Regions from separate parts of the Frankia sp. R43 genome, predicted to be linked through region 1. Evidence: riboswitches for the same ligand, from Rfam matches in the RefSeq annotation. Region 1 holds a riboswitch; the other holds the start of a gene.
The links. Region 1 has a riboswitch for cyclic di-AMP ahead of ACG83_RS26590 (transglycosylase family protein). Riboswitches for the same ligand answer to the same signal wherever they lie in the genome.
Positions count from the first base shown of each region.

Region 1 (4,881 bases):
CGCCCATGCCGACGTTCAGCGCTTCACCGCCGAAGTTGGTGCCGACCTGGCTGCGTGCGCGTTCGAGGGTCATGGGGGGCTCGGCCGGGGTGAGGGCCTGCTCGACGGCATCGCCGATGGTGCCCGAGGATTCCGGGGCCGGGCCGTTGCGCGTCAGGCCGAGCTTGTTGCTGCAGGCCGGCCACGGTGACCAGCCACGCGAGTCATACAGCTTGTAGGCGGCATCGTCCTGCATCGCCGGCGGAGCCTGGTCGGGTCGACCGGGGTAGCCGAGGCCTGTCCAGGTGCGCTGGTCGAACTGGTAGGCGCCGTAGAAGCCGTTGCCCGTGTTGATGGCGTAGTTGCCGCCGGACTCGCACTGGCGTAGCCGGGCGAAATCATCCGCCGTCGCGGCGCCGGCAGGGGCCGCGGTGACGGCGAGCCCCGTTCCGACCAGGGCCGTGACGGCCCCGGTGGTCCGCAGGACACGGGTGGCGGTGGACGGCGGCTGCGCCGCGCGGTGCCTGCCACCACGACCGGTCGAACGGACGGGATCACGATCATGCGACCGCATCAGGTGTCCTTCCCGTCGCCTGCGGGGTGAGCTGTCGGGTTCGGGCTGGAAGCTGCCCGGTCGGCGTACCAGGACCCGGCCCGTCCTCGCGGACCGGTGTGTCCCGGCTGTATCGGTACGCCGGCTTAACCCCTAGGACGCAACGAATGCGCCCGGATGGTGGGTCCCCCACTCCTGCCCTGTGTCGTCCGCTCCAGTACCGGCCGAGTGGACGGGGGCAGGATTCGGCGTCCGTCCACACGACCTCGCCCCGGGGGGAGGCGAGTGGGCGGAACTGTAGCGAGATCTACCTACATGACGCAAATCCCGCTGGCCAGGGCGGGATCGGAAAGGACCATATCGGAGTCACCCGAACGGGCCAATTGACGGATGGGTGGAGGAGATGGTCATCACACCCGAACCGCGCCACATTACCGTCCCCTCGACATCTCGGACGCACCGGGGGTCCGTCATGCGGCTGGCGCCCCTGCCGGCTTCAGGCCGGGACGGTCCATGACCCGAGGAAGGTCCATGACCGGCGATGCCCGCTCGGCGGCCCAGGCCTGGGCGCCCGGGGACACGGGGCGGCGCCAGGGAGGGTCGGCGGCGGGCGGTGGGGGGCCGGCGACGGCGCCGGCCACCGGCAGCTGGAGAGCGCCGACGCCACGCCCGCCTACCGGGATCGCCGGTGTGGGGCGGGTACCGATCTGGCCATGACCGGTGCGGTGAGGTGGCGTCGTCGAGGGAGGTCGTTCGGCGCGGCCGTGGAGGGAATGCGCGCCGAACGCATCCCGCGGGTGATCGAGATGATCGGCGGGAAGGCCGCGACGCCCGGACACCTGCCCCGAGGCCGGTACCGCTCCGGCGGTGGGGCTGTCCGGGTCCTGCGACACGCGGACCGTTGGGGCGCTCCGCGTTGCGTCCCGCGCGCCACGGCTGGGTCAGCGCCGGGCGGGCGGGCCGTCGCACGTCACGGCGACTGGATGAGACGCCTTCCGGGCTTGACGGACCGGGAGGAACGTCCCGTCGGGCGAGGTGCTCGACAACTCGGATGTGGACAACTCAGATGTGGATCAGGTGTGGACAACCGCGCTGGGACGGTGCAGCCACGGTCGGGTGGTTCCTGGGGCTCCTGGCATCACCGCGCCCGACCGGGACGGAGCGGGCGGGTGCGGTGAGCCTCCCCGGCGCGCGTCCGCGCTTTCGGGGCTGGGAGGAGGGAGGGACGAGGATCCGGTCGGACGGCCGTGAAGGCCCGCTCTCGCCGGAGCGGGAACGCAGTCGGTGGGCCGACCGTTGTCAGGCGAGGACGGCATGCACGCCCTCGACCGACTCCCGGTTCGCGGCGGGGTCCCTGTCAGCGTTGAGCCTTTTCCATCGTCGGCTCCGACCTGCGGTATCTCCGGTCGTGCACCATGAGATGGGAAGGCTCGTCGATCCGGTCCGGGCGGGGGCTTTCCCCGTGCAGCCGGGAGGGTTCGGCTGTGGAAGGCAGGTTGCCCTCACGGGGTGCTGGCTGTCGGTGCCGCGCGCTGGGGCCCGCGAATGAGCGGGCGGGCAGGCAGGCGACCGAGTGCTCCGCCGGGGCGGGCAGGCGTCAGCCGAAGGTGGCCGCCCAGGTCTGCGGGCCGAGGACGCCATCGACGATGAGGCCGCGCGCCGTCTGGAAGTCCCTGGCCGCGGCTGCGGACTTCGGCCCGTAGCAGCCGTCGACGGCGAGGGAGTAGCCGAGGGAGTTCATCTTTTCCTGCCAGGTCTTGATTTCGTCAGTGACCTGGTTGTGTACCGACGCGAAGTAGTTGCGCGTCAGAGGGGGCACACCCGTGGTGGCGACGGGCTGCGCGACCAGACTGGTGCGCTCGGCCGTACGGGAGGCCTGGCTGCCTGACCCCGACGACGACGCGCCGGGTGAGAGCTGGTCGCCGCCCATTCCGCTCCCGCACACCGGCCACTGGCCGAATCCGGAGCGGAGCGCGAGCTTCAGCGCCGCCTCGTCCTGCAGGGCGGGTGGAGCGGTGTGTGGAAGGCCAGAGTACCCCAGACTCTGCCAGGTCCCGGCGGAGAACTGGTAAGCGCCATAGTAGCCGTTACCGGTGTTCGTCGTGTAGTTGCCGCCGGACTCGCATTGCCGCAGACCTTCCCAGGTCGTTGCGGCATTCGCCGGTTGGCTGATGGCGATTGTGCCTCCGACCGTCGCGACAAGGACGGATACGGGGACGAGGGTGCGGGCCCGGCTGCGGGTACTGCTGCGGCGTTGTCGGCCACTGGTACGTGCGTCGGACATGCGTGAGTTTTCCTTCCCCACGCCTGCGAGGTGAGCTGTCGGGTTCGGGCAGGGAACAAGCCCGGCCGCATGTCAGGAACTCCCAAATCCTGTGCCTTCGACAGCAAGGAAGACGGTTCCTCATTGCTGTCAACGGCCCTGCGGCTTCACCCCAAGGCCACCAGGTTCGGTGGCCGGGTATTGGTTCCCCCGCTCCTGCCATCGGGTTTTTGTTTCCGGCGGATGGGGGCAGGGATTCGGCGTGCACCCGTCGGGTGCCCGGCCTGTCTCCGGGCACGGCGAAGACCATAACCACAACGTCGGGCGAGGCGACAAGGATTGAATGGTCGACGTGAAGAAGAGCACACTCCCGCGCGCCTTCTTGAGATTGGCTGTGGGCCCTGGTATCGCGCGCGCACGCGCGCTCATTAACTTGGTGGGCGTTTCGTGGTGGAGGGTTCGGGCCGACTGATCACGCTCGCGAAAGATCACCGGTATTGCCTGCGGTGCGAGCTATTCGCCGGAATCGGAGCCAAGGCTACCGCTCACTGCGGATCTCGTCACTAACGAGGGTAAAAATTTATATTCTTGTACCGATGGGGGTTCGGGCGTCGCGTCATGTGAGATACGCAATCGTAACTATGAGTTAACGTAAGTGTATCTTTCGTCGCCGACGAGCCTGTCGGGGGGTCGGATCGAGGGCTCGGAGCGCCGCACCGCCGAGGCCTGGAGTGATCTTGTGGGGGTGCGTGCAGACTCGGGCGTCATCGTCGCTGTGGCACCCATGGTGCCTCTCGGTGTCTCTCTGGTAGCCGATGGTCACATCGGTGGCAATGTGGCGAATGGCCGGGCCCGTGGCGACCGGTCCGGCCAGCCCGCTGTGGACGGCGGCGCGAACTATGTCCCCGCGCTTCGGTGCGGGACGGGTCGGGAGAGCCTGCAGCGAGCCGGACGTTTCCCGGTCTGTCTGGACGAGGCCGGAGATTCCGGATGGCGGGCCCGCTGCCGCGGTGGTGCGTTCCGTCCACCGATTCGCTGCTTGGCGCTGATCCCTCACTGCCGTGCGAGCCCGTGGGTGGCCGAATCGGCCGAAGAGGCCACATGGCAGCCCACGCGAGGCTTTGCCCAGGCGTGGGCGGCCTTGGCATCGAGGTGTGGTCTGAGCAGGTCGTCGGGCCGCGTCTACTTCCGCGCGGGATCGGACCACTGTGGCCCTGAGGGTGTCCTGGCTCGGTATGGCGGGCGATGTGCCGTCGCCAGGCCGCACGATCTTCGTGGGGTTCTTCCGGGTGCTTGACGTCCCGGATCGCGGCCGGGCGCGGGCTGGTCACCCGCTGGAGACCTGTGAGTGAAATAGATCACACACTGCTGCCGGCCGGTCGTCCGGACGGGTGAACGTCAGCGGCCGGGCGTTGGCGGTTGAGATCACGTGCGGGCGTGGCGGGGGTGCTGGGCGGCCGGGGCGGGCCGTCGTACTGCCCGCGGCGACAGGGAGCCGGAGCAGTGGGAAAGGAGATGCCGGGAGCAGCGGGAGAAGGAGATAAGGAGAGGGAGATGGGAGACAAGGAGGAGAAGGAGGAGATGGAGGAGATGGAGACAGGGAGCGGGCGACGGGCCGCGGGGGAGCGGTGCGCCAGGAGCCGCGGGGAGCGGAGAGGCCAGGAGCCGGAGCCAGGCATGGGCGCGGCCGCGATCGGTGAGCCTTCTCGATCTCACGTTGTCGGGCGCTGTGGCCCACAGGCCAGAGCCGACGATGGAAAAGGCTCGGTCGGCGCGCACGCGGACGATGCACCGGGCGGCATCAGGCGAGCGGCATCAGGCGAGCGGAGTGCTCCCGGGAACGTGGGCGCCCCCGGGAGCATGAACGGACTACTGAGGTCCCTGCCGGACCAGCGTGGCCCGGCTCAGATGTCGGGCAACGGACCGGGCAGAGCCCGGATGACGTCGGTCAGACGCCGATCGAACGGCCCGCGGACCGCAGGTCAGAACAGGCCTGGGCGACTCGTGCCGCCATCGAGGTCTCCGCGGCCTTCCCGTAGGTGCGCGGGTCGTAGGCCTTCTTGACCCCGACCTCGCCGTCCACCTT
Region 1 is NZ_LFCW01000006.1:508,637-513,517, forward strand. Features, by position in the region: gene ACG83_RS26580 (transglycosylase family protein) at 1-553, opposite strand, end outside; cyclic di-AMP (ydaO/yuaA leader) riboswitch at 555-793, opposite strand; gene ACG83_RS26590 (transglycosylase family protein) at 2,130-2,816, opposite strand; cyclic di-AMP (ydaO/yuaA leader) riboswitch at 2,823-3,068, opposite strand; gene fbaA (class II fructose-bisphosphate aldolase) at 4,744-4,881, opposite strand, start outside.

Region 2 (4,881 bases), on a different contig from region 1:
TGCTCATCTTCGTGCTGACCTTCACTGCAGTGCTGACCGTGACGGCTTCGGCGAGTTTCGCCGCACCGGCGAGCGCACCGGCGAGCACACCGGCTGTCACATCAGGCACCGCGACACCTGCCGCCCCGGCCGGTGCGTTGACACCCGCGCAGGCGGTGCAGCTGGTGCGGGAACGCGGCTACACGCCGATGGGGAGCAGCAGCTACGAACCCGCCTGGGCGCTGAGCGCGATCGTGGGGCGGTTGACGTCATCCGTGGACGGACATCCGCAGCAGGCGTTCTTCTTCAGTCAGGGCCGGTTCGTCGGAACCGACAGCGTCCCGAGTGCGAACGTGCGATGGGTGTGGTCCACGAGCGACACCGTGGCGCTTCAGTACGACCTGTACCGCCCTGATGATCCGATGTGCTGCCCGTCGGCGGGGGCGGCCACGGTGCGCTTCCGGTGGAACGGCACCGCGGTGCAGGCGCTCGACCCGATCCCGACCAACGACTGGTCGGCTCCGACGAGCCGCCGCTGAGCCGGCCATGTTCTACGTCCTGTAGAAAAGACGTCATGGGCGTGGTCTACGACATCGTTGTTGTGTTTCACCTGGTCGGGATGGCCATGATTGTCGGAGGGTGGCTCGCGCAGATCCGCTCGCCGCATCCGGTCATCACGCCCGGCATCCTGCACGGCGCCCTCGTCCAGATCGTCACAGGCATGATCCTGGTGGGGCTGGCGTCCAGCGGGGCCGTGGACCGGGACGTGGACAACGCCAAGATCGCGGTCAAGCTCGTCGTCGCGGCGGCCGTCGCCGGCATCGCCGTCGTGGGCAACGCCCGCGGCCGCGAGGCGCCGGCGGCCCTGGCTCACGCCGCAGGTGGGCTCGGGGTGGCCAATGTGGCGATCGCGGTGCTGTGGTGACGATGGCAGCCGGGCGGGCCTTCACGGCCCACGGGTGATCGCGGGCTGCGGGCTGCGGGCTGGGGACTGCGGGCTGGGGGGGCACCGGGCGTCGGCGGGATGGCCGACGCCCGGTGCCTTGTGCGTGCAGCCGGTGCGGGGGCGCCGAGTCAGTGCCCTTCCGGTGCCTCGACCAACTCGGTGAGCACACCGCCGACACCCTTCGGGTGCATGAAGGCGATGCGGCTGCCGGCCGTGCCGTGCACGGGCGTCTTGTTGACCAGGTCGAAGCCGGCGACGGTGAGCGCCGCCAGCGCGGAGTCGATGTCACCCACGCCGTAGGCGATGTGGTGGATGCCCGGCCCCTTCTTGGCCAGGAACTTGCCGACCGGGGTGTCCTCGCGGATCGGCTCCAGCAGCTGGACGTAGGAACCGCCGGTGTCGCCCTTGTGGACCAGCAGCATGGCCTCGCGCACGCCCTGCGCCTCGTTGGTCTCCTGATGCGCGACCGTCAGGCCGAATGCGGCCTCGTAGCGAGGAATGGCCTCCTCCAGCGAGGCCACGGCGATCCCGACATGGTCGATCCTGGTCAGCACAACATCGCTCCTGGTCGTAGGACGGTCGGCCCGTGGCGGCGTCCGGCCCGGGCCCAGCCTCCGAGAGTGCCCGGATACGGCGTTGCGGTCCACTGAATCCAGTACGCCGTGTCCCGGTCACCACCGACCTGTGGCGCGCGTCACCCCGGGCTTCGTCGAAGTTTCATGACGAGTGGTGCGGGAAGGTCCCAGTCACCGCAGTCGGTATGAATTCCCCGCTCGGACCCACAAGAAGATCCGTGTTGTCTGTAGTGATTAATGGAAGGCGTGTAACGGTGCCTGGAGCTCGGCTGGATCGCATTTCTGCCGAGTCGATGCCAGGGGTGCGGCTTATCGCCGGAAAACGCGGCGTCCCCGCCGTGACGCCTCTGGATGTCCAGGGGCCCGCGGCGGGGACGGTGCGTCGAGTCGATCGACGATTCCGATCAGCTTACGAGGGGCAGCTGATCGACCGGTCGCTCGCTCGGGTATTCGGTTGTGCGGCCGATCAGCCGAACAGGGCCTTGTGGGTGAGCGGGCCGATGACGCCGTCGGGCACCAGGCCGTGCTTCTTCTGGAAGTCGATGACCATGTGGTTGGTCTGCGGTCCGAAGTAGCCGTCGACGACGATCGGGTAGCCGAGCTTACGCAGCTGGTCCTGCACCAGGGAGACATCCCAGCGGGGGCCGGACACGCCCAGCCGCATGTAGCCCGAGTCGACGGCGCGGTTGGCGCTGGTGGACGGCGCGGTGGACACCGTGGTGCTCACCGAGTTGCCCACGGCCGCGGCTGCTGCGGCTCCACGAGCCAGGTACTTCGTGTGCATGCCGTTGGTGTAGGCGCTCCACGCGGTGATGCCCTGGCTCTGGCAGACCTGCCGTGCGGCCCAGGCGTTGACGTTCGGGTCGTAGAGGTCGCGGTTTCCGACCCAGCTGGCATGCGCGCGCATGTTGATCTGCCACAGGCCGCGGGAGTCCTCGCCGACGGTCGCGTGGGCGGTGGTGTTGCCGCCGGACTCGGCGAGCGCGACGGCGACCCAGGTGCTCAGCGGAATTCCGCGGCAGGAGTTCAGGCCGGCGTTCTTCGCCGCCTGCGCGATGCTGGTGTCCGAGATTACCGCCGCGCTGGCGGGGCTCGCGGTGAAGAACAGGCCGGCGGATGCCCCGATGACGCTCGCCGCGGCAACAGCAGCGGAGCGACCACGGCCTCGGCGGCGGACGCTGGGGGACTTGCGGTGCTTTCCGGTCGACATCAAGATATCTCGTTTCTACGTTGAAGAGCAGGCGGGTAGGGCGTCTTCGGGCGCCAGTGATCCGTACACGGATCAATGAGTCGCGACGAAATGGGGTCGCGAAAAAAGGCGCACGAATGGACGCGCGTTCTGCTATCGGCGTGAAATTTGTCTGGGCCCGAGCGGGCCCCAGATCTCCGGTGTCAACCCCGGGTTACGGGCGCGGCGTTACCGCGGCGGCGTTCCGAGGGACGGATGCAGTCCCGGCTGCTATTCCAAGCATGCGTACACGCAGATCCTTCCCGTACGCCTGCGAGGTTAGCTGTCGGGTTCGGGCCGGGAAGCCCGGTCGGCGCGCGCTGCGCGGCGACTTCACCCCGAGGACGGCCGCCTGGGTGCGGTGGCCATCCGGAGGAACCTGGTTCCCCCGCTTCTGCCCTGGTGGTCACTAGGAGGGGACGACGGGCCTAGGGCAGAACTCGGCGTACGACCCGTCGCTTGTTTGGTGCCAACACACCGTAACGAACTACTAAGGGTAGTCGCAAGTCCCAGTTTTTGCCCTTTTGTGGCGCTACCTAGTCACGATGCGTACAACAGGTTGGTGTATGCGCACTGTACGCGACGAAGAGGGGGAGAGGGTCCGCCGAGTACCGCAGGTGCCGCCGATGTGGTGTATGCGGCGTTCTGCCGGCTGCTTGAGCTGCGCGTGGTGACCGGGTCGTCCGCGGAGGGTGGTGACCGATCCGCAGTGATCCCTGGCAGGCCTGTCGGCTCGCGATCGCCGAATCGGCTGTGATGTGCGTAGCATCTCCGGCGAGAGTGGAATACCGGACCCTGCCCCGTCCCCGTGGGGCCCTCGCCGACGTCCTACGGTGACTGGCGGGGCGGTTCCGCGGAACCGCCCCATACGTCGCGGGCAAGCTGGCGGTGTGGGCGCTCTCCCGTCGACCGCGCCGTCAGGAACAGGCTCGCCCGGCCAGCGGACCGGGCGAGCCCGAGCGGATGTGCGATGTGATCAGACCCAGCCGGACATCGGGTAGGCCGTCATCAGGTCGCGCACCTCGCCGGCGATGCGGCTGATGGTGGTCTCGTCGTCATCGCCCGCGGCCTTCACGGCCTCGTCGATCCAGCCCGCCAGCGTCGGCATCTGCTCCGGCTGCAGTCCGCGGGTGGTGATCGCGGCCGTTCCCAGCCGGACGCCGGACGGGTCGAACGGCTTGCGCGGGTCGAACGGAACGGTGTTGTAGTTGAGCTCGATACCGGCCCGGTCCAGCGCCTTCGCGGCCGGCTTGCCGGCGACGCCACGGCTGGTCAGGTCGATCAGGATCAGGTGGTTGTCGGTGCCGCCGGTGACGAGGTCGAAACCGCGGGCGGACAGCGCCTCGGCGAGCGCCTTCGCGTTCGCGACGACGCGGTGGGCGTACTCGCGGAAGTCCGGGGTGGTGGCTTCGCGCAGCGCGACCGCGATGGCGGCGGTCGTGTGGTTGTGCGGGCCGCCCTGCAGGCCTGGGAACACCGCCTTGTCGAGGGCGGACGCGTGCGCCGCGTCCGACATGATCATCGCGCCGCGGGGCCCGCGCAGGGTCTTGTGCGTGGTGGTGGTGATGACCGGCGCGTGGCCCACGGGCGAGGGGTGGGCGCCACCGGCGATCAGGCCGGCGATGTGGGAGATGTCCGCCACGAGCACGGCGTCGATCTCGCCCGCGATCGCCGCGAAGGCGGGGAAGTCGATGGTGCGGGGGATCGCGGTCCCACCACAGAAGATCACTTTTGGCCGGTGCTGGAGCGCGAGGTCGCGCACCTCGTCGAGGTCGACCCGCCCGGTGTCCTGGCGTACTCCGTACCGGACCCCCTGGAACCAGCGGCCGGTGGCCGACACCGTCCAGCCGTGGGTCAGGTGGCCACCCGAGGGCAGGCCCATGCCCATCACGGCATCGCCCGGCTGCAGGAACGCCAGGTAGACGGCCAGGTTGGCAGGCGAGCCGGAGTACGGCTGGACGTTCGCGTGCTCGACGCCGAACACCGCCTTCGCCCGGTCGATCGCCAGGGTCTCGACCGGGTCGATGAACTGCTGGCCCTCGTAGTAGCGCTTGCCGGCGTAGCCCTCGGAGTACTTGTTCGTCAGGACGGAGCCGGAGGCCTCGAGGACGGCGGTGGAGACGTAGTTCTCGGAGGCGATCAGGCGGATCTTC
Region 2 is NZ_LFCW01000013.1:27,184-32,064, forward strand. Features, by position in the region: gene ACG83_RS38310 (LppP/LprE family lipoprotein) at 1-518, shown strand, start outside; gene ACG83_RS38315 (hypothetical protein) at 554-904, shown strand; gene mce (methylmalonyl-CoA epimerase) at 1,054-1,479, opposite strand; gene ACG83_RS38325 (peptidoglycan-binding protein) at 1,967-2,710, opposite strand; cyclic di-AMP (ydaO/yuaA leader) riboswitch at 2,983-3,184, opposite strand; gene glyA (serine hydroxymethyltransferase) at 3,705-4,881, opposite strand, start outside.
Region 2: it holds a riboswitch for cyclic di-AMP, as region 1 does, so the genes downstream of both, ACG83_RS38325 (peptidoglycan-binding protein) here and ACG83_RS26590 (transglycosylase family protein) in region 1, are expected to answer to the same signal.